Regions from separate parts of the Corynebacterium minutissimum genome, predicted to be linked through region 2. Evidence: predicted binding sites of a transcription regulator. Region 2 holds the regulator's gene; the other holds the start of a gene.
The links. Region 2 encodes LexA, which represses DNA repair genes until DNA is damaged. Its sites were predicted from a motif close to CGAACANNTGTTCG; they were not measured.
Positions count from the first base shown of each region.

Region 1: the regulator LexA is predicted to act here: its motif matches at 6,392-6,405, upstream of I6J26_RS10740 (HNH endonuclease signature motif containing protein).

Region 1 covers NZ_CP069533.1:2,276,618-2,291,700, reverse strand. Annotated here, with positions in the region: gene mca (mycothiol conjugate amidase Mca) at 1-243, opposite strand, end outside; gene I6J26_RS10760 (DUF4307 domain-containing protein) at 336-827, shown strand; gene greA (transcription elongation factor GreA) at 931-1,452, shown strand; gene I6J26_RS10750 (hypothetical protein) at 1,499-1,732, shown strand; gene I6J26_RS10745 (hypothetical protein) at 1,796-3,382, opposite strand; gene I6J26_RS10740 (HNH endonuclease signature motif containing protein) at 5,077-6,360, opposite strand; gene I6J26_RS10735 (Bax inhibitor-1/YccA family protein) at 6,629-7,462, opposite strand; tRNA gene I6J26_RS10730 (tRNA-Leu) at 7,799-7,875, opposite strand; gene I6J26_RS10725 (Ppx/GppA phosphatase family protein) at 7,929-8,882, opposite strand; gene I6J26_RS10720 (DUF501 domain-containing protein) at 8,899-9,447, opposite strand; gene I6J26_RS10715 (septum formation initiator family protein) at 9,482-9,952, opposite strand; gene eno (phosphopyruvate hydratase) at 10,110-11,387, opposite strand; gene I6J26_RS10705 (hypothetical protein) at 11,520-12,311, opposite strand; gene I6J26_RS10700 (hypothetical protein) at 12,477-12,899, shown strand; gene I6J26_RS10695 (MazG nucleotide pyrophosphohydrolase domain-containing protein) at 12,908-13,522, opposite strand; gene I6J26_RS10690 (amino acid permease) at 13,604-15,083, shown strand, end outside.
Region 2 covers NZ_CP069533.1:263,090-278,172, reverse strand. Annotated here, with positions in the region: gene hflX (GTPase HflX) at 1-542, shown strand, start outside; gene I6J26_RS01265 (uracil-xanthine permease family protein) at 577-1,857, shown strand; gene I6J26_RS01260 (ATP-binding cassette domain-containing protein) at 2,145-2,786, shown strand; gene I6J26_RS01255 (FtsX-like permease family protein) at 2,790-4,532, shown strand; gene I6J26_RS01250 (HPr family phosphocarrier protein) at 4,650-4,919, opposite strand; gene I6J26_RS01245 (PTS fructose transporter subunit IIABC) at 4,993-7,098, opposite strand; gene pfkB (1-phosphofructokinase) at 7,121-8,092, opposite strand; gene ptsP (phosphoenolpyruvate--protein phosphotransferase) at 8,329-10,014, shown strand; gene I6J26_RS01230 (DeoR/GlpR family DNA-binding transcription regulator) at 10,174-10,956, opposite strand; gene lexA (transcriptional repressor LexA) at 11,337-12,059, opposite strand; gene nrdR (transcriptional regulator NrdR) at 12,894-13,352, shown strand; gene hrpA (ATP-dependent RNA helicase HrpA) at 13,349-15,083, opposite strand, start outside.

The DNA of each region.
Region 1 (15,083 bases), 710 kb from region 2:
CGTGTGCTGGACACCCAATGCTGCGGCAGCCTCGGCCATCTCCTCACGACGGATGCTGCCCATGTTTTCCAGTACCCCGGGGCGATCCATGGCAGGGTTAATGATGTCCCCTCGCTCACCACCGGTACAGGTCACTACGAGGACCTCTGCGCCTTCGGCGGCGTACTTGGCGGTGGTGGCGGCACCTTTCGAAGATTCATCGTCCGGGTGCGCGTGGATAGCTAGCAGGCGCTTAGTACTCACTAGGTGATACATCTCCCTTTACCGTCGTCTTAAACAATGGCCCAGTCTAGTGGATAGTTTGTTCTGGCCGAAGGTTGGATAGAATCAGATTCATGTCATCCGCTGGTTCCGCTCGTCCTGCCTCCCGTTCCCAGTCCCGTTATGGCTCTTCTACTAAGAGCACGGGCTCGTGGACGAACCGCGCCATCGTCCTCGTCTTCCTGGCTGCCTTCATTGCCATGATTGTCTTCGGCGTGCAGTATTTCCGTACTCAGCAAAAGGTCAATGCGAATATTTCCTATGTCTCGCACGAGATTATTTCTGATGACACCGCACGAGTTTGGGTCGACATTACCCGCAACCGCGTGGAAGAACCCGCATACTGCATTGTCCAGGCCTTCGATTACTCCAAGGCCGAGGTCGGCCGCCGCGAAATCGCCGTCCCCGCTGGCGGTGAGGAAGCCCAGCGCGTGGCTATCGACGTTCCTACGAACCACCGCGCGGTAGCTGGCGGCGCCTACGGCTGCTCCGGCGCAATCCCTTCCTACTTGGACATCGACACCATGGATTCTGTCGAATTCACGGGTGAGGCAACAGATAGCTAAAAGCCCAGCTATGCTAGTATGTTGAGCGTTCTGAATGGGCCGTGCCACCTGCACTTTTGCGCCCATTCTTTTGAGAGATTATCCGTAAACGGAAGGTTGCACCATGGCTGAGCAGCAGAAGCAGTACATCACCCCGGAAACCAAGGCCAAGCTCGAGGCCGAACTGCAGGCCCTCATTGACCACCGCCCGGTCGTCGCTGCCGAGATTAACGAGCGCCGCGAGGAAGGTGACCTCAAGGAGAACGCCGGTTACGATGCCGCGCGTGAGATGCAGGACCAGGAAGAGGCCCGCATCAAGCAGATTTCTGAGGTTCTGGCTAACTCCACCACCGAGCGCACCGCCGTTCAGGAGGGCGTGGCCCACATCGGTTCCGTTGTTCACGTCTACTACAACGGCGATAAGGACGACCGCGAGACCTTCCTCATCGGTACCCGCGCTGCTGCCTCCGACAACAAGGATCTGGAAACCTACTCCGAGCAGTCCCCACTGGGCGCCGCTTTGCTGGGTGCTGCCGAGGGCGAGACCCGCGAGTACACCGCTCCGAACGGCAAGACGTTGTCGGTCACCGTGGTCTCTGCAGCACCGTATGATTCTGCTAAGGCCGCCACGCCGCGCCAGTCCTAACTTATACTGCTCTACATCACCGTTTTTCTGAGAAAGAGTTCTACCCATGAAGAAGTTCACTCGTTTCGCCGCTGCCGGTCTGGCCGTCACCGCTGGTCTTACTCTCGCCGCTTGCCACCCGCCGAGCCAGCAGGATTCCGATGAAAAGGTCGACACCGCTGCCACCTTCGAAGCTGAGGCTCCGGGCGCCGGTGCTTCCGAGGAAACCGCAACCGAAACCGTGACCGAGGTTGCCACCGAGGTTGCCCCTGCGACTGGCTCCGAAGTTGTAACCAACTAGCTTCACGACGAAGCGGCACCACGATTGTTGTGGTGCCGCTTTTCGCGTTTTGGTCCTCCGGTCTTAGTCCCCGTCTCGGGCCCATTCCCCAATCACGCCCGGAAGCACCGCCGGCGATTCTCCCAGCAGGTCACGTTTGTTGGGATCTCGTTCAACCTGCGTGGTCACGGATTTGATCTGCTTTTCATTCTCTCCTCCACGGGCCGCGCCGCCCATCATGGGCATCATGCGGAGGCCCGCAGCGCCCTTCGCCACGTGTGCCCCGGACTTGGCTGCCACCCCGGCACCGTTGTTTCCGGCTCCTCCAACCGCGCCCCCAATAGGGCCCGTGACGGATCCGCCAGCTCCGCCCGCGCTTGCCGACGCCCTTCCGTCCCTCGCCCCGCCAGACGCCGCCGCTCCCGGTAGTCCGCCGAGGACGGGGTGCGTTCCGGTCTGCGGTGAGGTGGCAGACGCTCCCCCAAGGCCCGCTGCCGAGGTCAGCGGGTTTTCAGGAATGCGACCCAGCGCTCTGTTCATTCCGTTGTTCATGCCCCTCGGCATGCCGCCTGTCAGCGCACCCGCTGTACTGCCACGGCCTCCCGGCAGCCCCAAGGCTCCCATGCCGGATGCTCCCGCACCCGCGCCACTGCCTAATCCGGCGGCCGACAGGGCTTGTCCGTTTGCCGCCTGAACGCCACCCATAAGATTCACGGAACTAACCCCTGCGGTGGCTGCGGACGTGTTCATTTGGGAGGCGTCGATTGGCTCAAGCGCATCACCGAACCCTAGCTCGCTCAAGATACTGCGCCCGCGGTTGCGCAAATCTGACTGGAACTGCGCGATCTCTGCGGCATCCATTCCCAGTTCCGAGAGCCCCTTCATCTGTCCAGTCGCAGCGTCAAAGGATCCCGGACCAACCTCACCACTCTCCATAGCCTCTGCAATCTGCTTAGGCCACGTAACTCCGTCGGTGTTGTACTGGGTTCCATCCCCAGCCACCGCACCGAACTCCGTGCTCACATCGCCCCCACCACTCGGCGGGGCTGCATCCATGAGCGCGTGTTGGTACGGCATAGCCATAACAACCCCCTCTTGTAGCAGCCCCTGCATATGAAGCAACGCTGCCCTTTCCGCTGCTGCGCGCGTAGCAGGCTCCGGAATAGCCATCACCTCGAAGGCAAGAGCTACTGCCTCTGCCTGGGTACTCATAATGCGGGCTTGCAAGCCGAAGAGCTTCTGCTGCATTACCTCGGAATTTGCAATGAAGTGGGTACCAGCTTGCGCTACCTCACGGATTTTGGCCGCTGCTCTCGCCGTTGGTTCACTGTCGTTCTCGGACTCCAACGACGCCGCCGAAGCATGGAGCCCCTCAACGATGTCGCCGACTTCCGCACTCAACGTCCTCCAGCGCGCCTGCGCTTCCGATACATCCCAGAATCTCGTTGTAAACAAATCCGAGGCCAACCCCATAATCGAAGCGCCTGGGTCCACTACCGGCATCGTGAATCCGAACGGACTATATCCAGGGTCCGGCTGCTCCACGATGGGCATGGCTTCTGCCCCACCGCCACCTCCAGCATCCGCAACGTCGAGCCCACGACTATTCAATTCATCTTGGGATTCGAAACCAGCTAGTTCAGTTTGCAGAGTATCCCCTAACCAAGCCACCTGACTCCTGAAACCTTCCAACGAATTACGCGCAGAACCCGGATCCGTCGCCAACACACGCTCGTGGATCGCACCGACTTCACTTAGGCCTGTAACTGTTGAAAATCCCCCGTCAAGTGGGCTATGAGCACGCTGTTTTGCGAACTCTAGGTTCCTATCCAGATTGTGTATTGACTCCACATGGCTATTTAAATTGCTCTCATTAATTAACATTTTAGACCCCGAGCCCCTAACTCTTTAAAGCAAAGAACCCATTATCCTTCCCACGTTCTTGCAATTATCTACACTTGGATATCTAACTGATACTTCAGTCCAAGATATTGAAAAGGTTCCCTCTTTAGTTTCGACGTATCCAGTACAAGTAGCGCCTTCAATAAGTGAATCTATTACAAAGTAAATTGTGTCTCGATATTGACCAGCCCCGGGCCTCCCTTCGGGAAACGCATCTTTAACTTCCGCCATTGAAAAGTCACGAGTTTCAAAAGTAACGTTGGCAATTGACTTTTCGGAGGATTCAAAGACAAATCGACAAGACCTGAAACCGGATTCGCGCTTTGCCTCGCCTGTTGCCACCAACCCCATGTCAGCTACATACAAACGCATTCTCTCCGTGCACGGATCGAAGACCCTAAAGCCAGGAACGCTTCGATCGAAACCCCCAAGTGGCGGCAATACACCATCCCTCAGCGGCGATGATTCAAACTTCCCCGTGGCGGTGGCATCAGCGACCCCCGAGTCCACTGAGCCACCGCCGCCCCTAACGTCAGAGAAATCGTGAGAGCCCCCGTTACTGTCGCCATGAGAACGAACACTCAGACCCTGCAATGATGCACAGCTCGATAGCACCCCCATACAAGCCGTCACCAACACAAGGCCCCCGATTCGCTTCATGGTTTTCCTTCTCAACCAATATCCCTGACTTTTCGAAGCCACCTTCCGGAGCGGACTCCGTGAGCGGCTTCAGAAACAAGGATGCACGAAAAGACACCGGCTGTCTCGACAGATTGTATGAATCACTTAAGAATTTGATAAACCAACGAGACTTATCAATGAATACTATTAGAAGTTTGGCAAATAGATACTGGCAGACCCTGTGACACAGGCTACCCTCAGGGCTGACAGATAAGCTCGATCTAATTTGAAAAAATTTGGGACGGGTACCCCCGAATTACAATAATGGAAGTAGATGAGCTGGGCTTTTCGGCCACGATTCCCGACGAGCAGTTTTCCCTTTCGAGGCGTAACACGTGCAATGACATACTCTGGCAGCGACAGGGAGATTCGCGGCATACGGCAAGCAAACCAACAAACCTTTTCAGTAAAAAATGAGACCCAAATTACCCTTGCGTCCATTAACGCGACCATGAACCAACCTAGAAACCTCCAATTCGGCGCCCATATGGGCCGTAACTTCTCACGTCGGCGTTTTCGACGAAACCAAAGAAGACTGCCACCACGACCAGGTGGCAGGCGAATGTAAACCCGAGTATCGCCGGATTGGAAAACTACAACTCACTCAGAGCTACATGCCTGAGTTCGTCGTCGTATGAAACGACGTTGCGCGATTCTCTCCCCTCTACGTGACCACTTGGCATCCCGTCGTCCGTGACAACGAAAGTCGCGACAGCAAATCACCTCACCTAGCTTCGTCGTTTCTGACGACGACGAGCCTTTGACGCCATATTCCCTATTGCTTAGAAGGGAATATCGCCACCGTTAGTATTGTCGCGGTCTGCGGGGTCGGTCATGTCGAAGACTTCAACGATGTCACCGTTATCCAACTCCACCTTTAATGCTTTGGCATCCTCATGCATCTTCGCTCGATGCGCCATAACATCCTCAGCAACACTACGAGCCCACCTGCGCATCGAGGGTGCTAGCGGGCCTGTGGCTTGCGTGGTCACCCAACTGCCATCAGCTAACAACCACACCACATCACCGGTAACGGGATCCAAAATATAAAAGGCCCTGCCCTCGGTCTTCATATTGTGATGACGCTGGCACAAACACACCAAGTTATCTGGATGTGTTGGCCCACCCTCGGCATAATTAATCCGATGATCCAACTGACACATCCACGCTGGCACATCACACCCCCCAGCCCGACACGTCCCATCACGGCCCTCAACATACTTACGCACAAAATCAGACGGACGATAAGAATCAGATGCTTTAGGTACCTGGCTTAAATCCCGCTCAACCACCTTGGCTGCTGGTATATCCTCACCACGCCACCCATGGCCCTGAACAAACACCGGTGCCCCCTCCACATCAGACGCCTTATAAGTATGCACCACCACTTTGCCTGCCTCCGGCTCCACTGTGCCCGACAACAACAGCACCATGGCATCCGCCATTGAAACCTCATGCTTTCTGGCGGTTTCTTTAATCAGCTCATGGATGACCACACCCACAGTGGAATCAACCTCTAACTCAAGAAACGCCCGCTGGCCTCGAGTAAGGATGGAATACCGGTTCTTTTTACGCGTATCACGAAATGCTACTGAATCATCTAATACTTTGGCGATATCACGCACCCGGCGCCGAATCTGACTCGCTGTCGGAAACACCTGATTAGGCCGCTTCGGTACAAACCAGCGCGAAAGATTCTCATCAATTTCTGCCACCACCGCCCTAGTCGGATGCCCCAGCTTCGACATGACCTCATCAATCGCTACCAGCGACGCCATATCCAACAACGCCTGCGCATCCTGCAACTGCTTGACCTTCGGCAATTCTTCAAGCCGAAGAACCCCCATCACATTCTTAGCGACTTGCCTGGCCGTCTTGGCAGTCTTGACCGAAAGCTTCATCACTTCACTATCAGAATCAGCCTCCAAAGCCGGAAGATTATGTAACCAAAACTCGTACTCCGCGCGCCGCAGAAACATCCCCGCAACACAAACCGGATCATCAGGATTTGAATGAGAAAAATACGCCAAAGGAACAGAAGAAGTTGTTGTTGTGGTTGCCACCATAAGTGACCCACCCCTTAAAGACTAGAACATACGAACATGCTTTCTAGTCACAACACTACCCAACCGCCCCGACACCACACCAGACCCCACAACACGCCACCAAACCTAGACCAAAACAACACACCCGTTCGAACACACTCTTGCCAACACCACATATAGACGGCGAATTATCAAACACCCCACACCACACTGTGACAAACACCACAAAACCGGCGGCCAACACCAGTTAAGGTGTCAGCCGCCGGCTATATAAGGCGTTGGTTAAGAACTAATCCCTGAAGTAGCTCAGCAGACGCAGAATCTCGGTGTAGAGCCAGACCAAGGTCACGGCCAAGCCAAGGGCGATACCCCACGCGTACTGTGCCGGAGCACCCTGACGAATAAGTCGGTCAGCCTGGTCGAAGTCGGTCATGAAGGACAGGGATGCCAGGACGATGCAAACCAAGGAGAAAATAATGGCAATCGCGCCGCCGTCACGCAGCGGGTTAAAGCCGAAGAAAATAGCGCCCAGGAAATTAACCAATGCCAAGACGGCGACACCAGTAATGAGTCCGAACATAATCTTGTTGAACTTCGGGGTCACCTTCACTGCACCGGTCTTGTAGACCATGAGCATGCCGATGAAGACGCCGACCGTACCCATAATGGCCTGGCCAATGCCCACGCCGATCTCACCTAGGTCGGCGAGTGCCGCACCACCCGTTTTATCAAGAGATCCACCGGCAACGATGTACGAAAAGCCACCGACAAAGAGGCCCTCAAATGCGGCGTAGATAAGAGTCACGGCAGCAGAACCGAACTTCTTGCCAAACGTCGACACCAGCACGGTAATCAAGCCACCGATGGCACCAACCAAGGTCAGACCCATCGCCACAACTGGGTTAAACAGCGCGCCAATGCAGAAGTTAAGAACAGCCAGCGCGATGATGACGGCGAGGGTGATACCAGTCTTGGTCACCACGTCATCAACGGTCAGCGGGCGGTCGGCACTACGGGTGGCCTCGTTAAACGGGTTGTCGCTCTGACCAAACGGATTGCTCTGAGTCTGGTTCTGGTTTCGGCTGGATGAGAGGGAACTCATGACGGGGTTGCTAGAACGCACGTGAATCCCGATTCCTTTCACAGTCTTGCTCAATAAAGACGGCCCCATAAGGGCCGCCGTGGTTATGTTCTCACTAGCTTCAACGCACTCGATTGCTAGGAAGTTCCCAAAAATCCCAAACTTTGCAAAATATTCTTAAAGAGAGGCGTCGGGAAGCACTGTGCTTGTCGACGCCTCCCCCTACCCGCACGACTGGCCTCATACTTCGTGACTCGCATCTATATAGTCACGGATAGCGCAGCCCGATTAATTGGAGGATTTCTGGACACTTTTTGGACACTTTCGCGCCAAAGTGGCCATATCCATCTGCGTTTCCGCTGGTCATGGTGCCCCCAGTGGTGCCCCCAGTGGGACTCGAACCCACACTGAATCGATTTTAAGTCGACTGCCTCTGCCGATTGGGCTATGGGGGCCAAACCGTGCCCACCTATTTTAGGGCACGGGTGCTCGCACACTAGTTATTGGGTCAGGCTGCGGCGAGACCGGCGATAATTCCGTCGAGAATATCCTTCTCACTGATAAAGAAGGAGCGGGCGCTGCTGTTGCGCTCAATCATGGTCATGATGCCTTCGACGGCTACGCATCCACCGCCGATGACGTCAGCACGGCCTGGGTGGATGACCGGATTGAGGGCACGGACGTCCGAGGACAGACCTATCATTTGACGGATCAGCACACGCAGGGCGTCGAAACGCAGCTCGGAACCGTGGATGGAATCGGCGTCATAGCGCTCCATGCCTTGGGCAAGAGCAGACAACGTGGTGAAGGTTCCGGCGCAGCCGACGAAGGTGACGGCTTTGTCGATGGGTACGATTCTCTCCACGTCGGCCATACGCTCAGCGACGTAATCAGTGGCGATCTCGATTTCTGCTTCAGTAGGCGGATCACTGCGCATCATGCGTTCGGTGAGACGGACACAACCCATCTGAGCGGAGTGAGAGCCTAGGATTTCACCGTCGATAGTGCCGACGACGAACTCGGTGGAGCCTCCACCCAAGTCAATGACGCAATAAGGCCCCTTCTCCGAGCTGAGGTCCGCCACAGCGCCGGTAAAAGACAACAGGGCTTCCTCCTCACCGGAGATAATCTCAGCGCGAGCCCCCGGCTGAATTTGGCCGAGAAGCTCCGCCGTCATGTCGAAGAAATCACGATGATTCTTGGCATCACGCGTGGCCGAGGTAGCCACCATGCGCACGCGCTCAACCTTTTCGAACTTCATCTGCTTGACGTACTCCTCCAAGGCTGCGCGGGTACGCGCGAGGGCCTCCGGAGCGAACTCGCCGGTAGCATCGACGCCTTGACCAAGGCGAACAATTTCCATCGTGCGGGAAATGTCCCGAATCTTGCCATCGCCTTGAATCTCACTGATGAGTAGACGGATGGAGTTGGTTCCGCAGTCGACAGCAGCGACGCGAGTCATAGGTCAAGCCTTTCTGTTAACCGGCGTTAGAAAAATCAAATTGGGCCATATCGATGCCCAAGTCCCCCACGGTAGGCCACTCTTCCGGAATGGCGCTGCCACGGAGTTTACCGTGTTCTGCTGCCATTGCGACGGCTTCCGTGCCGAAACGTACGCGGTCGGGACCTTCGGCCAAGGCATATGCAATCAGTACGTGGAGGCACTTCACGCGATCTGGCATACCGCCACCGGAGAACTGCGTACCGAGATCTTCCATCTCGTTGCGGATAGCAAGGTAGTGCTCGTGAGCGGCCAGATAGTCCTTCTGCAGCGCCTCATCTTCTGCGAGGCGCTGTTCCATCCACTTCATGACGTGGGCGACCTCAAGGCGCGACGCTTCGGCCGTCAGGCGCGGGTCGGTGAGGTAGTAGAGAGTGGGGAACGGGGTGCCGTCGGGAAGCTTTGGCGCAGTTTTAATCACTGCGGGCGCTCCGTCGGGGGTGCGGTAAGCAATGTCTACGACGCCGCGCGGAGTGCGGCCAAGTTGTTCGCGGACAACGTCAAGATCAGCATCGGTCACGGTCATGGCAACCATTGTGGCACGGCGACTGGGATGAGTCCTATTCCGATTCGGCAACGGAGTCCCACAGCACGGTGTACCACTCGCGCTCATCAATGTCTTCGCGGTGCTCTGAGGTCACGGTGTCACCGGAATCCATGCGCGGATCCATGATTCGGAAGGCGGTTTCACCTTCGTCCATGACGCCGAAGCGGCGGCGGGCCTCTTGTTTGATGTACTCGTCCGAACGATACTTATCGATTTCCGCCAAAAGCTTGTCCTTGCGCTCTTGCTTGGCTGCGATGGAGCTTTCCAGGCGGGCAATTTCGGACTGGCCGTTGTAGTAGTTACGCAGCGGCACGGCGATGGTGAGCAAGACGACGAGTACCACCGCGATGATGACGCCTACCCCGAGGATATCGAGACCTTTAGGCTTCTTCGGGCGCTTCGGGGTTTTGTGGGCATCGCGGGCACGCGTGTGGACCGGAACAGTGTTCCGGCGCTTCGTGCGAGTAGGGGTAGTGCGTGCCATCGGAGAGTAAGTCTAGCTATCAACCGCCAGGGTTCAGGACGGCGCGCGTGGGAGTCACAAAAATAACAGGTGTCACGCCAAAGGCGCCACAGTTTCCTGTGACGCCTTTAAACGTGGCCCACAATCACGGGGCACAATCGAGCTTCGGGGGAGGTGATTAACCCTGGAAGCGCGGGAATGCGGAGCGGCCGGCGTAAACGGCGGCGCTGCCCAGTTCCTGCTCGATACGCAGAAGCTGGTTGTACTTGGCAACGCGCTCGGAACGAGCCGGAGCACCGGTCTTGATCTGGCCACAGTTCAGGGCAACGGCAAGGTCAGCAATGGTGGTGTCCTCGGTCTCGCCGGAGCGGTGGGACATCATGGTGCGGTAGCCGTTGCGGTGAGCCAGTTCAACGGCATCGAAGGTTTCGGTGAGGGTACCAATCTGGTTGACCTTCACGAGCAGGGCGTTAGCAGCCTTCTTGTCGATGCCCTCCTGGAGACGTGCCGGGTTGGTGACGAAGAAGTCATCGCCAACGATCTGGACCTTGTCACCGATGGTCTCGGTGAGCTTGGTGTAGCCCTCCCAGTCATCCTCCTGCAGCGGGTCCTCGATGGAGACGATCGGGTAGTTGGCAATGAGGTCCTCGTAAACCTTGGCCATCTCTTCAGCGGTGTGCTCGCCGCCCTCGAAGTGGTACTTGCCGTCCTTGTAGAACTCGGAGGAAGCCACGTCCAGTGCCAGGGCAATGTCCTTGCCCGGCTCGAAGCCAGCCTTCTTGATGGCCTCAACGATGAGATCAAGTGCGGCCTTGGTGGACTCCACAGACGGTGCGAAACCACCCTCGTCACCCAGGCCGGTGGACAGGCCCTTGTCCTTGATGACGGACTTGAGCGCATGGTAGACCTCGGTACCTTCACGCAGTGCCTCACCGAAGGTCTCCGCGCCGATCGGAGCAATCATGAACTCTTGGACGTCAACGCCGGAGTCCGCGTGGGAGCCACCGTTGAGGATGTTCATCATCGGAACAGGCAGGACGTGAGCGTTCGGACCACCAATGTAGCGGTAGAGCGGCAGGCCGGCGGACTCAGCGGCAGCCTTGGCTACAGCGATGGAAACGCCGAGGATGGCGTTAGCGCCGAGGCGAGACTTGTTCTCCGTACCGTCAAGCTTGATGAGCGCTTCGTCGATGAGACGCTGGTCATCAGCCTCGAAGCCAGCGATCTCGTCGGTGATTTCTTCGTTGACGTTTTCAACTGCCTTGAGCACACCCTTGCCCAAGTAGCGCTCGCCGCCGTCACGCAGCTCGTGTGCCTCGTGAACACCGGTGGATGCGCCAGACGGAACGCCGGCGACGCCGCGTGCACCGTCGTCGAGGAAAACCTCAGCCTCAACAGTCGGGTTACCGCGGGAATCAAGAATTTCGCGTGCCATTACGTGGATGATGTCAGCCATGCTGCTTTCACTCCTAATAGAACCAAATTGAGTGTGGTTTTGTGCTTCGGGAGGACTCCCAAATCACCTGCTGCCCATTGTTCCAGGAAAGTTCGGAACATGTCGGGCATAACCGGACAACGTGACAAAGATCTAGGAGGTTGCCGGCTGCTCGATCGCGTAAGAATTGGCAGCACCCGCCACTTTACGCAAATAATCCTCGGATTGGTTGTAGTTGAGAATCGCCGAGCGCCACCCTTCCGGGGTAGACAGGTCCCGATCACCAAAGCACAACAGGGCGGCGGCGCCGAGGGCGGCGTCGTCGATATTATTGGGGTCCGCCACACCATCGCCGTTAGCATCGCGCCCCAGATGATCCCAGGACGAAGCGATGAACTGCATGGGGCCTACCGCGCGATCAAATTCGGCATCGCCATCAATCGCTCCACCATCACTGTCTGGCACCAGCGTGGTGTCATTAGTCCCGTCCAGGGGAATGCCCACAATGGGCGGGTCAGGATAGCCATTCTCATCCAGAGAAGACCGATGAAACACATTGCCGTTATACGTGCCATGGCGGGTTTCTACCCATCCGATGCCAGCAAGAGTGTTCCAGCGCAGGTGACAGTTGGGCCAAGCCGCATTCGCAATAAGTTCGGCGTTGCCATAGGCGCGCAGGGCCTGTTCGGGAATGCTTGTGGAGTCCTTCAGTTGATCCGACCACCACGTCAACTTGTCGGAGGTACGCCCAGGGGCCTCCACGTCAATCGCTGGCACCTCTGCCCCACCAATTGGCGGTAAGTCCTGGGGTACAGGCTCAAGCTGACGGAAGGGCGAAGGTTTGTCCAGAAAGGACAAGCTCCAGCCCACGAGGGAAATAATAAGAATGATGGCCAAGACGATACCGAGGCCGCAGCCCCCGATTCTCCTCAGCCCCTTGGTCATAGGCAGGGATACTACAGCGCACCTTTACGGCCGGCCCGGACCGACACAGAATGATAAAAATTATGTCACAGTGTTCCCATGCGTAACATTGTGCGCTACACTACGCCATTGAACGGCTCGCCGAGCCGGGAAAAGTGCTGTTCTACTCGTAATTCAAGGAGACCCATGTCCATCCGCCGTATTGCCGCCACCGCTGCCGCTGTTGTCACCCTCGGTGCTGCTGTTCCTGCCACCGCATCCGCTGCTTCCCTCGAGGAGCTTGGCGGCTTCCTCTCCCAGGGCATCCAGACCGCTGACTGCGACACCCTGCGCAACACCCTGACCCTCATTGATAAGACCACCGAGGGCGATCTACTCACCGAAAACACCACCCGCAACCAGCTGTCCAAGAACCTCACCGCCCTCGGTGGTTCTGAGGACCTCGGCCCGCTGGCGCTCGTCGCTGTGAAGTACGCCGGCCAGACCGCTGACCGCGCCCTCGAGTGCAAGATCGTTAAGGAAGACACCCTCGTCACCGGTGGCACTGGCCTGTCCTCCAAGATTGCGGACTACGCCCCGCTGCTGTCCTCCGTTCTGAAGCAGAGCTAGAAGCTCACTTAACGGTTCTCGCGGGCTTTCCCCTCAGCCCACAGGCGCTCCTGCTCCTCTACCCCGACGACGTCCTCTGTGCCGTCGAACAGGTAGGGCGCGCGGGAGCGCATTTTGTTTACAAAGGACGCTGCCACATCATCCAAGGTGAAAGCGCCTCTCCGCGCGGCAATCTCCGCGTGAAAAAGAACCTGGAGAAAAACGTCTCCTAGTTCTTTGAGAAGCTCGGCGTCAGACGCGCCATCCTTTACCGCGTCAGCGAACTCCGCGGATTCTTCAGCCAGGTAGGGCAATAAGGTGTCATGGGTTTGATCGCGCTCCCACTCACCAATACTGCGAGCCTTCGACATGACCTCCCGCGCCTGCCACAGAGGGTCGTCGAGGGAAGGAGCGAGGATAAGGTCATGGGAGTCGTCGAGAAGCGCCCGCACCTCAGGGTCAGACGCATTCGTGCTTACTAGCACACCTTTGCCTTCTGGATCCTCACCGCACAGTAACTCGTCGAAGTTCCAACGCACCTTTACCGGCACTTCGTCGGTGAAAACTGCAGGTCCAAGCAGCTTTCCATGGGCTTCCAGAGGAATCATCGTGGGCCAACGCGGATCGAGCAAGAGCACAGTCATAAGCACCGAGTATAGGACTCGGCCTGCGCGGATAATCGCACCAGTTGCGCATAAACCCGCCTTAAGGGGTACTTTTGACCAATGACCTCTTCAACACTCACCGAATCGCCGCGCACGCACTCCGTGACGCTGTGGACGCTTGTAGCGCTCATCATCGGTTCCACGGTGGGCGCCGGCATCTTCTCTCTGCCGCAAAATATTGCCTCCGTGGCCGGACCCGGCGCCATGCTGCTGGGATGGCTCATCGCGGGCGTCGGCATGCTCTCTGTAGCATTCGTTTTCCAGATTCTTGCCCACCGCAAGCCACACCTCGACTCCGGTGTGTACTCCTACGTCCGCGCCGGCTTGGGTGACTTCATTGGCTTTACGTCAGGTTGGGGATACTGGCTTGGTTCCGTCATGGCGCAGGTGGGCTACGCCACCTTGTTCTTCAATACCATCGGCCATTACGTGCCCTTCTTCGATGCTGATCACCAGTGGGCCTCCGCCATCGCGGTGTCGCTATTGTCGTGGGGCATCTTTGCCGTTCTGGCCCGCGGTATTAAGCAAGCAGCCATCATGAATATGGTGACCTCGGTGGCCAAGATCGTGCCCATCCTTGCCTTCGTCGTCATCGTCCTGTTCGTGGGCTTTAGCTGGGATAAATTCACTCTGGACTTCTGGGGCGAGCGCTCCGACAAGTCCGTTTTTGAGCAGGTACAAGGCATCATGCTCTTTACTGTGTGGGTCTTTATCGGTGTGGAGGGTGCTTCGGTGTACTCCAAGCAGGCCCGCACCCGCAGGGACGTTGGCCGCGCTACAGTGATCGGCTTTGTCAGCGTTCTCGCGCTTCTCGTGTCCGTCTCCACCCTGAGCTTCGGCGTACTTACTCAGGAAGAGCTGGCAGCACTGCCGGATAACTCCATGGCCTCTGTCCTCACCGCCGTAGTGGGACCATGGGGCGGCGCGCTCATCTCCCTTGGCCTGTGCCTGTCCGTCCTGGGCGCGTATGTGTCCTGGCAGATGCTGTGCGCGGAGCCGATTGTCCTCATGGCTATCGACGGCCTCATCCCCCGCAAGATTGGCACCGTCAACGTTGCCGGCGCACCGTGGGTAGCGCAGCTAATTTCCACCTTGGCGATTCAGCTCTTTGTCATCGTCTTCTTCCTCAACGAGACCTCCTATAACGCCATGGTGCAGCTGGCCACCATCATGTACCTCCTTCCCTACATCTTCTCCTCGTTGTATTTGGTTCTTCTCACCGTGCGTGGCAAGGGGCTGACCCACCCGCATGCTGGTGTGAAGTTTGATCTCTCCGGGCCTGAGGTAGGACGCCGTAGCAATCGACGCCACTTTTTCATCGGCCTCGTCGCCTTCATCTACTCCCTGTGGCTCATCTACGCCGCCGATCCGGTCTACGTGCTCCTCGGCGCGCTTGCCGTGCTTCCGAGCCTGATCCCGTACGTGGCTACTCGCCTGTACAAGAAGGAGCGCGTGTTCAATACCTTCGAGTGGTGTGTGGTGGCGATCGTCATTATCGGCGCCATTGCTGCCGTGTGGGGACTGAGCACCGGCGCACTCG
Region 2 (15,083 bases):
TCGTCTTTACCGACACCGTCGGCTTCGTGCGCCACTTGCCGACTCAGCTGGTGGAAGCCTTCAAATCCACGCTGGAAGAAGTCCTCGCCGCAGATCTCATGCTGCACGTGGTCGATGGGTCTGACCCGTTCCCGCTCAAGCAGATCGAGGCGGTCAACAAGGTTATCTACGACATTGTGAAGGAAACCGGCGAGGATGCCCCGCCGGAGATCATCGTTATCAACAAGATTGACCAGGCTGACCCACTCGTTCTGGCAGAGCTGCGCCACGTACTCGATCGCGACAATGTGGTCTACGTGTCTGCAAAGACGGGCGAGGGCGTGGACGAACTCACGGCTTGCGTGGAGCTTTTCCTTAACTCCCGCGACGAACATGTGCAGCTGCTGATCCCTTTTACGCGCGGTGACGTGGTGGCGCGCCTCCACGCGGAGGGTACCGTGCGCAGCGAGGAGTACTCGGGGGAGGGCACGCTAGTCGACGTCCGCCTCCCAGCCTCCGTCGCCGCCGAGCTAGCCGAGTTCCGCGTGGAGGAATCCGCTTAGGATTCGGCGTTCGGGTGGGCCATAATAGAGGTTCGTGAGTATCTTTTCCTGGGACGTCCATGGGGACGGAAAAACTATTAAGCCGGGTGCGGTGGTTGCGCCCGAAGAACGATTGAGCTGGGGCCGCACCATTGGCATCGGCATGCAGCACGTCGTGGCCATGTTTGGCGCGACGCTGCTTGTGCCAACGCTGACCGGTTTCCCGGTCAACACCACACTGCTCTTCTCTGGTCTGGGAACGATTCTGTTCCTCATGATCACGCGCAACCGCTTGCCCTCCTACCTGGGCTCGTCCTTTGCGTTCATTGCACCACTGACCGCTTCCCAGCAGTATGGCATCGGTGCGCAGGCGGGTTCGGTTCTCGTGACCGGCCTGGTTCTCGTGCTCATCGGTTTCGCTGTGAAGGCTGCTGGCCGCAAGGTACTCGATGCGGTCATGCCGCCCGCGGTCACCGGCGCCATCGTGGCACTCATCGGCCTAAACCTGGCGCCTAACGCGGCCTCCAACTTCTCTAGCCAGCCCCTCGTGGCAACCGTGACCCTGGCGGTCATCATCTTGGCTACTGTGGCCGGCCGCGGCATGGTCTCGCGCCTGTCTATTCTCATTGGCGTTGTTGTGGGCTGGGCCTTCGCGGCTATCACCGGGAACCTGGGGGAGGGCGCCGTGGAATCTATCCGTGAGGCTGCCTGGATTGGTTTCCCACAGTTCCACGCCCCAGAGTTTCATGTCTCTGCCATTCTGGCGGCGCTGCCGGTTCTCGTCGTCCTGATCGCTGAGAACGTCGGCCACGTCAAGGCCGTCTCCGAAATGACGAAGCGTGACCTCGATGATCTGGCCGGCGATGCCCTTATCGCTGACGGACTCGCGACTTCCCTAGCTGGTGGCTTCGGTGGCTCCGGCACCACGACCTACGCTGAGAATATCGGTGTCATGGCTGCAACTCGCGTCTATTCCACGGCCGCGTATTGGGTTGCCGCCATCACCGCTATCGCGCTGGCTTTCATCCCGAAGTTTGGCGCGCTCATTTTCACCATCCCTACCGGTGTATTGGGTGGTGCCTGCCTCGTGCTCTACGGGCTCATCGGCATGCTCGGTGTGCGCATCTGGATGGACAACAAGGTCAACTTCAACAACCCTGTCAACCTCACCGCCGCTGCTGTTGCGCTCATCGCCGGAATCGGCAACCTCACCCTCGACGTCTTCGGCGTCACCCTGGAGGGCATCGCCTGGGGTTCCGTCGGCATCATCATCGGTTACCCCATCATGAAGCGCCTCTACGACCAAGTCGGGGAAGGGCAGTACGCGAAGTATTAGGCTCCCGCTCAATAAACACGTGACTATGAAGTGAACTTCGCGTTAAACCTGTTTAATATCGGTGGAATAAGGGGAGGGTAATGGCGACTTTCCGGTACGAATGGAGTCTGCCAAAAGAGTATGACTAAGTTCTTACATTTTCATGATGACAACCACCGTGAGGCCTACTGAGCGCTACCGCCTGCGCAAGCAGAACTGACTGCCGCCGTTTGCGGAGGGAGTCTTTCACCGCGGGCCGGGACCTGGTTCGGGAGATGCCGCGTGTTTGTCGGAAGGGAGAAAATCCGGTGTCGCACATCGACTGGGATAGTGTCTCTTTTCGATACTCGAAATATGGGCCATATATTCTGCGGGATGCCGCGCTGTCGTTGTCACGGCCTGGCATCTACGAAGTCCGGGGTCCATCGGGAAGCGGTAAATCCACGGTTCTGGATCTGTTAGCCGGTCTGCGCTCACCCAGTGAAGGCAGGGTAACCATCGACGGTAAACGGTTCGGAAAGGGCGCGGCCAAGAAGCTAACCTCATGGCGGGCCGCGCACGTCGGGTACGCACCACAGGCACCGACCCTCCTGCCTAGCCTCAGCTGCCGGGAGAACCTCGAGCTGGCAGTTCACGTCGCCGGACGGGGCCTCGACGCCCAGGGCAGGGAAGAGCTGCTTGGCACGTTGGGCATGCAGCCTTTCACAGAAGCCCTGCCGGCGGAGCTATCCGGGGGTCAACGCCAGCGCGTTGCGGTGGCCCAGGCACTAGCTTCCCAACCGGACTTGGTGCTCATGGATGAGCCCGTCAGCGCGCTTGATGGAGCGAATGTCACCGTGGTCGAGGACTTGTTGCGCCAGTCGGCGAAGCAGGGAGCGATAGTGGTCTATTGCTCCCACCGCGAGCTTTTCGACGGGCAGGCAGAAACGCTGCTGCAGATGGGGGCATAGCTCATGAAGACCATGACTCCCACCGCCGCCTACCGGAGAGAGCTGTCGGTGACGGCGCGCCCCTTCATCGGGGGAATCGTACTGGCTGCGGTAGTAATAGGCACGCTCGTCGGCACCATCCTTTACGTCGCATTCTCGACTGGCGGAAGCAGCGACTTCAAGGCCGGCGTGACGAATATGAGCCTGATTGCGATCATCCCGGCATTCGCCGGGGTCCGGTTGGCGCATCAGAATTTTATCGCTGACCACCGAAATACCGTGCAAGCGCTGCGGATTCTCGGCATAGGCAGGGCGTTTTTCACCAGGCACCTGCTCCTGCAAGGGGCGTGCCTGGCGCTTCTGGCAAGCGTTTCGGCGGTCGTGTTGGGACGGTTGTTGGCGACGCCGCTTTTCAAGGTGATTCTGCTAGGGCTCAACAAGCAGCTGCCAGATCACTGGGGCTCGCCCATTGACGTTGCCTGGTCGTCACTGCTGGTCTTAGTCCCCCTGTACCTCCTCGGCGTCGGGATTCTCAACGTCGACAAGGTGCTGGCCAAAACCGGGGATCGGGGAGCGGCGACAGTAGGTAAGTCCAAATCCTTGGTGGGGCTGGTTGGCCTAGTGCTCGCAGTGGTCAATATTGCCGCGGGTATCTGGTGTATGGTGACGACTCCGCCAGGGCCTGTCGTGTTGATCTTCGTCTTCACCTTGCCGTTCCTCGCTGTCACACTTGCCGGCCCCTTCGCCCGGGCGCAAGTTCGCTGGGCAGCCGCGGCGATCAAAAAGGTGAGCGGATGGTCGGCACCCGCGCTAGGAATCCGCTCCTCCGAAACCGTCGGGACGACCTCGAGGGTGGGGCTTGCTACCGCGCTCGTAGCCATTCCGCTGGCAGGCTTCACAGGTGCACAGACCTCGTTATGGGCGGCAAATTACGTAGGCTCCCAAAATTTCCAAACGGTCCCAGTCGTCGTTGACCAAGATTTTCGCCTGCTGGAAGCGCAGGAAGCAGACGGTGTATGCGAGGAGATCGGCGACGACTGCCGCGGGGTGGTCTACTGGCAGCCCTCGGACTTCGAATCCGCGGGGGAGACCTCCGTACCGATGGAGAAGGCGTCTGACTATTCTCTGGCCGGATCGAATGACCACGTGATAGGGCAGCTACTCTCGCCCGCGGCGCCGGTGAAAGCTCACAGCCCCTTCTACCCAGACTTCATGGTGCCGTTCTCCGGTATCTCTAGCGAGTCTCCGGTCAAACCGGAATGGGGGCTTCCCGTGGTCGCAGAATCGGCTAGCGCACCGGATCATCTCCGGGTGGAGTCCGCGCAGGATTGGGTACGGCACGTGGATATGGATAGCCAGATCATGTACGGGCCCCACGGCGACGGAACCGCCGGCTTCGTCCCCACCGCGGCCTACACTCTGCTGGCGATCTGCCTGGTCCTCGCGGTCTCTGTGATGGGCAAGCGGGCCAATTTGCATGCGTTCTTCTCGCCACTGCGTCTTCTGGGCCGTACCCAAGGCGCGATCCAGCGAGCAGAGTTCTGGGCAATCCTCTTTCCGTACTGTGTTGCCATGCTGACAGCGCTCCTAGTGGGCATCTGGTACACGGTCGCCGTCCATGTCGCAGTCTCGGCGTACCCCGGGGCGCTGCTGCCTTACCTTCCCCCAGGGCTATGGGTGCTCTTTGTCCTCGTCTTCTTAGGCACGAGTGCGACTGCCTTCTTGCCAACTCCAGACAAGGACGAGCGTGGCGCAGATGCGCCCTAGACACTGGCGTGCCGGCGCCTAAAGATGCAAAAATCCCGCCGCGTGGACGGGATTTCCTTGCTAATTACTGCAGATTACGGGCCGCAGCTTTAGGACCTTTTAATCGGCGGGCGCTGGTTAAGAAGCGTCGAGGTCCTGCTCAATGAGGCCAGCAATCTTCTCAACAGCCTCTTCGTTGTCGGAGGTCACGGTGACTTCGTCACCCTGCTCTGCACCGAGAGCCATGATCATCAGGGAGGATGCAGCATCGGTTTCATCCTCGTCCTCGTCACCAACGAGGGTCAGGAAAATGTCCTCATCATACTCAGCAGCAGCATCAGCAATGATGGAAGCCGGACGTGCGTGCAGTCCGACAGAGGAACCAACCTTGACGGTCTTAGAAGCCATGATGATAGTCCTTTCGACTTAAAGATTTTTCGTGGTTACAAGTGTACGCGCCTTCTAGGAAAGACGTCGCAGTTTATGCGGCAGCCTTGGCGGTTTCCGCCTTCGCAGCAGCCTCTTCGGCGGTCTTGTTTGGCCAGAATTGCTTCATAGCGATGACAGCGATGGCCGCCACCGCCACGCCCGCGAGGATGGCCACGAAGTAAGCCCATGCAGGCTCGATTGCGAAGATGACGAAGATGCCGCCGTGCGGAGCGCGGGACATGACACCCAGCGCCATCGACAGTGCGCCGGTGACTGCACCGCCGAGCATCATGGACGGGATGACGCGAAGCGGGTCGGCGGCAGCGAACGGGATAGCACCCTCGGAGACGAAGGAGAGGCCCAGCAGCCATGCGGATTTGCCGTTCTCCTGCTCCGCCGGGGTGAAGAGGTTCTTGCGCACGAAGGTAGCGATAGACAGTGCGATGGGGGCGACCATACCGGAGGCCATGACAGCGGCCATGATCTTCATGGAAGCTTCGTCACCGGTGGACAGACCTGCGGTGGCGAAGAGGTAGGCGGCCTTGTTGACCGGACCGCCCAGGTCAGAGCACATCATGAGACCGAGGATGATGCCCAGCAGCACAGCGGAGGAGCCGGACATGGAGGCCAGCCAGTTCTGCAAACCGTTCATGATGGCGGCCAACGGAGCACCGAGCAGCAGGTACATGAGCAAACCAGTAATCATAGTGGCAAGCAGCGGAATGATGACGACCGGCATGAGGGAGCCGACCCAGCGCGGGACCTTCCACTTGCCAATCCACATGGCAACGAAACCAGCGATAAGACCGGTGACCAGACCGCCGATGAAGCCGGCGCCCAAGGTAACGGCGATGGCGCCGCCGGCGAAGCCCGGCGCAATGCCTGGGCGTCCCGCCAGTGCGAAGGCAATATAGCCGGAGAGAGCCGCGACAATGAATCCCATCGCCGCTTGGCCGATGGCGAAGAGCACGGCGCCAAGGTAGAGACCAAGACCTGAGTGCTTGAACGTCATCGTTGCGCCGTCGACCACTACGTCATGGCCAGGCAGGTTCGTCAGCGAGTAGTCGGTGGTGATGGCCTGCCATCCGTTGGCTACGTCGTAGCCGCCAAGCAAGAATCCCAGCGCCAGTAGAAGGCCGCCTGCGGCGACGAAAGGCACCATGTAGGACACGCCGGTCATGATGGCTTGCTGGATGCGCTTGCCCCAGCCGAGACCTTCACCTTCCTCTTGCGCGTTCGAGGAAGCGGCACCAGCAGTGCCTGACACCTTGTGAGCGTTCGGGTTCTTCGAGGCAGCAATAGCCTCGTCGATCATTACGCCCGGCTCGTTAATGGCGCGTTTGACTCCGGATTCGATGACCGGCTTACCTGCGAAGCGCTCACGGTCGCGCACTCCGACGTCGGTGGCGAAAATGACGGCGTCAGCATTCTCGATGACGTTAGCGGACACAGCGGTGTTGTTGGAGGAGCCCTGAGTCTCAACGGTGAGCTCGACATCGTCGCGCTCCTCGGCGGTTTGGGTAAGGGCATCAGCAGCCATGTAGGTGTGCGCGATGCCGGTGGGGCAGGCAGTCACAGCGACGATGCGCGTCTTTGTCGACTCCTTGGCATCGCTTGCGGGAGCAGACGTGGAATCTGAAGCCGTGACGGCGGCGGCTCCTGCGGCCGCGGATTCGGCTGGTGCAGCCTTCTTTTTGGGCTTTTCAGCGTTGACGACGTCGAGAACAAGCTTGACAATCTCGTCCTTGGTCTCTGCATTGCGCAAGGCCTCGAGGAAGTCTTTCTTCACCAGCGCGCGGGCCAGCTTCGAAAGGATCTTCAGGTGTGCCTTGCCACCGCCTTCCGGCGCGGCGATGAGGAAGACCAGCTGTGCGTTGCCGTCGGGGCCGGAGAAGTCGACACCGCGAGACAAGCGGGCAAAAGCCAGAGTTGGTTCGGTGACTGCTGCAGAACGGCAGTGGGGAATGGCGACGCCCCCGGGAACGCCTGTGCCAGCCTTGGCTTCGCGAGCAATGGCAGGTGCGGCGAGCTCATCGACGCTGCTAGCGCGGCCGGTATCGTGAACCAGTGTGGCGAGGTTAGTAATGACGGATTCGATGCTGTCACCGAAGTCGGCATCGAGCGCCACGAGGTCGGTGGTAATAAGATCGGATGCCATGTTTATGCACTCCTAACAGGTGCTATAGGGCGGGCACTGCAGAAACTGCAGTTTGATCGATATCGAGTTGTTCTGGGGAAGGCAGTTGAGTCCCAGGCAGGGAAGCGGCCGCGGAACCATAAGCGACAGCCTGTCGCAGCGCCTCCGCGTAGGAGGAACCGTTGCGGCGCGCAAGGATGTAACCAGACAGGGATGAGTCACCGGCACCCACCGTGGACTTCACGCTGATTGGCGGGGGAGTAGCGACCCACGCCTCATCTGCGGTGACGAACACAGCGCCAGCCCCGCCAAGGGTGACGAGCACCTCCTGGATACCGCGTTCGACGATGACTCGTGCGGCTTCCACCACGCCACTAAAGTCACCCTTTTCGGCGCTGGCCTCCAGTGCTTCACCATCGACTCCTGCCAGTTGGCCCAGCTCGAGACCATTGGGTTTGATGAGGTCAGGGGCAGCAGTGTCGAGGTTCTCACCCAAGGCCGCCATGGGGGCGTCGGAGGTATCCACAGCGACGCGGAGCTTAGGGTTGGCGGTGCGAGCAACGCTCATCAGTTCGGTGTACCACTCGGTGGGAACTCCCCGCGGAAGAGAGCCTGACATGACGAGCCACTCGGCTTGTGGGGCATGTTCCTTCAGTGCAGCAGCGATAGCGCTGCGGTCCTCTGCCGTTAGTGTGGGGCCAGGGCCGTTGAGCTTAGTTGTGCGACCGTCAGGTTCCGTGAGGGTGGTATTGGTGCGAACGGCGCCGTCGATAGGCACTGCGTGCACAGGGATGGAGTCTGCGGCTGCTAGAGCGAGGAAGTGATCGGACGCCGCCGCTGGTAAGAGGGCAAGGCTGTCGACGCCTGCCATCGTTACCGCGTGGGTTACGTTGACTCCCTTGCCACCTGCGACATGGGAGACAGATTCGGCGCGGTGAACGGCACCCAGACGTATGGATTCGTTCAGAGAAATCGTGGCGTCGATACTGGGGTTGGGGGTCAAGGTAAGGATCATTCTGGACAATCGTCCCCTTTCGCAGTGTGCGTATATTGGGTGCCAACACGCTTCGCGGCGTCTGATGTCACGACGCGGGTCGCCCCAGTCAGCGAAAAATAGATGTTGCTTCTATTCCGATTCTTGTCCGGTTGTGCCCGAATGTCAATAGAATCACTGTGGTTTTCGTTGCATTTTCATCCGACTTGTGATGATCTGGGGTAGAGAAAAAATCGTCTCCGTTAAGGAACTGTGTCATGGAAACCGCATCCCCATCCACCATTAAAGGAACCGGAGTTGTTGCCGGTGTTGCATACGCCGAGGCAGTGTGGGTTCGTCCCCGTCCAGAACTACCCCAGGCCGGTGAAACCATCGCGGAGGACAAGTGCGATGCTGAGTACGACCGTTTTCTGGAAGCCGTCGATGTTGTGGCCAGCCGCCTAGAGCAGCGAGCTGCCGGTGCCGAAGGCCAAGCTGCCGAGGTGCTCGGCGCTACGGCCGGCATGGTGAAGGACCGTGGCTGGCACAAGGCAGTGCGTAAAGGAATCCGTGGTGGCAAGAACGCCGAGTATGCCACCGTGGGAGCCACGGACAAGTTTGTCACGATGTTTGAAGCCGCTGGCGGTGTTATGGCCGAGCGCACGACGGACTTGAAAGACGTGCGCGACCGTGTGATCGCGCAGCTGCGTGGTGAACAGGAACCAGGTCTGCCCATGGTTGAAGGCGAGGCTGTTCTGCTTGCAGACGACTTGGCGCCCGCCGATACCGCTACCCTCGATACCTCCCACATCAAGGCTCTCGTCACTGAGCTCGGCGGTCCGACCAGCCACACGGCAATCATCGCCCGTCAGCTCGATATTCCTTGCATCGTGGCAGTCGGGGCAGATTTGCGCACAATCGAAGCTGGTACCCAGGTCTTTGTTGACGGCTCGGTGGGCACGGTCGCACTTGGTGCTGACCGTGAGAGCTCTCTTCAAGCAGTGGCGGAGTACCGCGAGAAGGCTGCGCGTGTTGCTGAGTGGCGTGGCCCAGCGCAGACCAAGGATGGTCACCGCGTGCAGTTGCTCGCCAACGTTGCCGATGGCAATGCCGCACGTATCGCCTCGGACTCTCAGGCAGAAGGCATTGGCCTGTATCGTACAGAGCTCTCCTTCCTCTCTGCGAGCGAGGAGCCGACTGTTGACGAACAGGCTCGAATCTACGGAAAGGTGTTCAATGCCTTCCCCGATTCCAAGGTGGTTGTTCGCACCCTCGACGCGGGTTCGGATAAGCCAATTTCCTACGCCACCCTAGATTCCGAAGAGAATCCGGCACTGGGCGTGCGCGGACTGCGCGTGGCTCGCGATAATGAGGCACTGCTTACCCGTCAGCTTGACGCTATTGCTCAAGCTGCAGCCAACCGTGGTGAGGAGGCAACCACGTGGGTTATGGCTCCGATGGTCGCCACCGCTGTGGAGGCGAAGTGGTTTGCAGATCTGTGTCGTGAGCGCGGACTCACTGCTGGAGCCATGATTGAGGTTCCTGCAGCGGCCCTCATGGCCGACACCATCATGCCGCACTTGGACTTCGTGTCAATCGGTACCAATGACCTTACGCAGTACACGATGGCAGCAGACCGACTGTCACCGCAGCTGGCCTACTTGACCGACCCATGGCAGCCTGCTGTTCTGCGCCTTATTCAGCACACATGTGTGGTGGGCCGTGACAACAATGTCCCGGTTGGCGTGTGCGGTGAGGCAGCAGCTGATCCGATGCTGGCCTGTGTTCTTACTGGTTTGGGGGTGACCTCGCTGTCGGCTGCGTCGACTGCCGTTGCTGGCGTTGGCGCACAGCTGGCTGAGCTCACCTTCGAGCAGTGCGAGAAGATGGCGGAAGCCGCCGTTAACGCGGAGGGGCCGTCCGAGGCCCGTACGAACGTTATTGCTTTGCTAGAGGAATTCTAGATACCCGCACTCTGTCTCTAGTGCGTCTCTAGCGCGACGCGAAAACCGCCCTCAGCCCTTGACTTTGAATGTCGAGGATTGGGGGCGGATTGTGTCATCGCTGGACCGGAGGCCTAGGCCTCGTCGGTGGATAAAAATCCTATGACCTAATGAAGCTTCTTATTTGTCCTTGGCAATGATGACGTCGATACCGTGCTCCTTGAGGGCCTCGATGAAGGACTCAGGTGCAGCTGCATCAGTAATGACAACGTCGATGTCATCGAGTGAGGCAAAGCTGACCAGGTAGTCATTGCCCAGCTTGGAAGAGTCGCAGAGAACAACAACACGATGAGCGTTAGTTACGAATGCTGACTTGATCGCAGCTTCTTGAGAATCGGCAGTAGAGAGCCCGTGATCGATGGTCAGTGCGTTGGTGCCAATAAAAGCAACGTCGGCACGCATAAGCGCCATGGTCCGAAGGGCGGTATCGCCAACAACGGCTTGGGTAATGGCACGAACGGTACCGCCGAGCAGCTGGACGTCAGACACCCCATTGCTGGCTAGAGAAAGCGCAATGGGAAGACTGTTAGAAACAATGCTGAACTGTCCGGCGGAGAAACGTTGCCCAATCAAGTCGGCGAGGGCATTAGTCGTTGTGCCTGCATCGAGGAAGATACTTCCGCCATCTGGTAGTTGATCAAGAGCGGCCCGTGCGATAGCCATTTTGGCGCCAGTTGCAGATCGTTGACGCGTGTCCAAAGTGAACTCCGCGGTCTGGAAAGATTGGGAAGCCACAGCGCCACCATGGACGCGGTGGACAACACCTTCTCTGTCGAGGACAGCAAGGTCCCGGCGGATGGTTTCGGCTGTGACATCGAAACGTTCCGAGAGTTCGGTGACGTTGACTCGTCCCTCCACGGCGGTCAACGAGGCAATCTGACGACGGCGCTCTTCGGCGTACATAGTTCCTCCCTTTGAGGGGCTCCATCGGGTCTGGTCGCAGCGTCAAGTCGGAATGGAGTAATTCGCGAGTCGGCTTAGCGGATGGAGCAACACGTGTTGCTGTGATGTTCCCATTCTCCCATTGCGTGCGGACAAAACGGAACTAAACAAATAGAACTACACATTAAAAAGGCTTAATCTCACGTCAAACCTAGCTCTGTCCAGCAAATTTGGGAATCTGTGATCTTGGCCGCTAAGCGGGCATAAATCGGGCATCTACACACACAAGGGGGTAAGAGCATAAATAGTCCCCGCTCAATATGTCCACATTGAGTGTGGAGCGAAGGGGAAATCGAGCGGGGGAAATGGAGGGAGGAAAGGAGGTTGTGGGTATGCGACAGCTAGAGCTTGCGGAACACCGAGACGACCTTGCCCATAATTTCCGCTTCGTCACCTTTGATGGGCGAATAGGCGTCGTTATGCGGAAGGAGCCACACGCCTGAAGAGTCACGGTGGAACTCTTTAACGGTGGCTTCCTCGCCGTCGAGGAGGGCTGCTACGAATTCTCCTTCTTCCGCTACGGATTGGGAGCGGATGATGACCCAATCGCCATTAAGGATGCCGGCATCCTGCATGGAGTCACCCACAACCTGCAACATGTAAAGCTCCCCATTGCCCACGATGTCATCGGGCATCGGGAAATAGGTGTCAATGTTTTCTTCCGCAGTGATGGGGGAACCAGCGGCGATGCGTCCAACGACTGGGATGTATGTCGGCGCCGAGGCTTCTTCAGGAACATCTCCAGTTGCAGGTTCGACGACGCTCATGGTGGCGGCGGACTTGCGGCCAGGTTTCTTGGACTCGTCAGCGCTAGGGAAGTGGCGAACATCAACGGCGCGCGGCTTGTTGGGATCGCGGCGCAGGAAGCCTTTCTCCTCCAGCTGCTTGAGTTGGTAGGCCACGGAAGAGGTGGATTGAAGTCCGGTGGCATCCCCAATCTCGCGAATGCTTGGTGGGTAGCCTCGAAGCATTACGGCATCGTGGATAACTTCGAGAATGCGACGCTGGCGAGCGGACAGAGATTCGAGAGTGGGTTGATCGCTCTTCTTCGGTTTGCGGGCCATGTTTTCTCCTAGTGACTCGGGGTAGGGCGGTGGGCGCGTTTATTGGGTGGGGTAAACGGGGTAGGGCATATCGAATGCTTGTCTCCTTTTTAGCATGGAAAGAAAAAATGTTCGACAGTTGCCACGCAAATGTGGACAAACTTTCGAGAGGCTGTTATAAATCGAACATACAGACCAAATCGAACGATTGGGCGATGGAGATGTTCGAAAGTGTCGGACTGGTTTCCTACACTCTAGTCATCATCGCTACCGAGTTATTGCAATCTGAAAGGGAAGAATATGGCTATCGTACTTAACACCCCGAACAAGCGCGGAATCTCTCGTGACGAGGTAGGAATCTCTCGACCTGCAGTTGTTCCGCCAGCGATGGTGTGGGAACCTGCGGCACCTCAATCCGCACCACGTCAATCATTGCGTCACTCTCCTGGTGTTCGAACTTTATCTCCGATAGATAGAACACAGGAGCGTAGCCAAGAAAAGCTTCGCGCTCGTGCTTCTACCCTGAATTCGGACTCGAATCGACGCTGGGGTAGCTCGAACGTAGGTAACTATGTCCTTGGCGCTGTCTTTGGTGTAGCAGTATTCGTCGGCACTGTGTGGGGAGGGCTGAGCATCGACAGTGAGGCGTCGTTTGTGCCGGCATCGTCGCCTTCTGCAGTGGCATCTTCTCACTAGGGGCCAACAACGGGACTGGTAGGTACCCAGTCGGTTAAGCAGTGAGTAGACTACGGGGCGATATGCCGCGCCTTGTTTTATGAAAATCAACGGCCCATTTTCTGGGTTAGTTCACTCGGAGCGGCACATGTGTACGACCCCGAGGAAGGATGCCGCGCCGTGTATTGCCCGTTCTGTCACAATGAACAGTCGCGCGTTATTGACTCTCGCGTAGTAGATAGCGGTACCTCGATCCGCCGTCGGCGAGAGTGCACTGCGTGTAAAGGCCGTTTTACGACGGTTGAAAAAGCCGTTCTGTTGGTGGTCAAACGCAGTGGCCTCGCGGAACCCTTCAGTCGCGACAAACTTATTCGCGGTGTGCAGCGAGCCTGCCAGGGCCGCGACGTCAGCGACGATTCGCTGAAGAAGCTGGCGCAGGAAGTTGAGGAAACTATCCGCAGCCACGGTTCTTCCCAAGTCAATGCCAATGACATTGGTTTGGCAATCCTAGAACCCCTGCGTGACCTTGATGAGGTTGCCTACCTTCGCTTCGCTTCGGTCTACAAGTCCTTTGAAAGCGCGGACGACTTTGAGTCGGAGATTCGTCTTATGCGCCGTCGGGATAGGGACTCTTTTTAACGCAACTTATCGGCTGCTTTCTGTACTCGGCGCAGCGATACTGCGTGAGCAGTGCCTAGGCGCTGAGCAAAAAGCGATACGCGCAGCTCCTCTATCATCCAGTAGATGTCCTTGACCTCACGCGTCTTTTCTCGCCCGGCAGGGAGATTACGGAGACGATTGGCTAGGTAAGCCTTGGCCTCATCAACGTCGGCCTGGCGGTCAGCGTCACGGTCCGGATCGAGGTTCATGTCCTCGAGACGGATCCGTGCGGCCTGAATATAGCGGGGGAGGTGACGCAAATGCTGAATACCGTGGATCGTCAGAGCATTCGGCGGCAGCAGGAACTCGAGCTGCGCGCGTATATCGTCTATAGCCGGGCCTTCCCAGTGCTTTAGTTCTGCTGAGAGGTTGGAATACTCTGCCAAGCCCGGAGCAATCGCAACTACAGACTGTCGTACACGGCCTGGTACCTCTGGTTTAACTGCGTTGAGAAGTGCGGTGAACTCCGCTGGACTGCGAACAGGTCCGCCCTTCTCCATCATGATGTCGCGTACAGCAGCGACACGGGCGTCATTAACCAGACCATCAGCGCCGCCATGCGGGTATGCATCAACAGCAACTCGCTGTTGCAGCGGTAGACCCTTGACCATCTGCTGTGTGCTCACGGAAATCTCACGGAGAAGAAGAGTGAGTGTAGTGGTGATCATGGAGGCGTCGGCAGCCGCCTTAGTGGGATGCACTTTAAGGGCTACGCCTTCCTTGGTTGCCACCAGTGCAGGGTAAGCGGTGACCTCATGGCCATCCACCACGGTGGTAATTTCCTCATCGATGCTGCCCAAAGTGTCGTCGGACCACTCCTTGACGGCCTTGGATTCAGATTTGCGGCCCACCCGGGATACCGAGGAGGAAATATGACCTGCCTGTCGCTGGACTAACGCCTTGAGATCACGATCGGAGTCAATGACCTTGCCGCGTTTGTCCACCGCAGCGAAATTCATACGCAAGTGCGGGTCCAGCTGTTCAGGACGGAAATCACTGGCATTGATGCCTTGCCCGCCCATCTCTTGTAGAACCGCTGCGAGCTGCTCGGTAATGCGCCCTTCGTAGGGCAAAAGCTTGGGCAGTGCCCTTTCAGCAAATTCCGGTGCCGGGACGACGGTACGGCGCAACGCCTTGGGCAAGGAACGAATGAGTTCAGTGACAAGTTCGAGGCGCAGGCCAGGAACGAGCCAGTCGAATCCCTCGGTGTCGAGGCCCGCAAGCAGCGGCACAGGGACCATGAGGGTGACACCGTCGAGGGGATCACCAGGCTCGAATTTGTAGGAGAGGTCGTAATCAATACTGCCTTTGAGCCAGCGATCCGGGAAGGCCTCCTCAGTGACGTCATGGTCATCGTCGAGAAGCTGTGAAGGGTCAAAGTCAAGGAGATGCTTGTTCTTCTGCTTCCTCCACCAGGAGTCAAAGTGCTTCGCCGTGTTGATATTCTCCGGGATACGCTGGTCATAGAAATCGAACAACGTGTCCTCATCCACGACGAGTCCGCGTCGGCGGGCCTTCTCCTCAAACTCAGACGCCTCAGCGAGCTTGCGCTTATTGTCATGGAAGAAGTGGTGGTGGGTGGTCCAGTCGCCGTCGACAAGCGCGTGACGAATGAACATATCGCGAGCCGCAGCCTGATCCACATAGTGGTAGGGCACCGTGCGGTCAGCCACGACGGTGACGCCGTACAGCGTCGAACGCTGCGTCGCT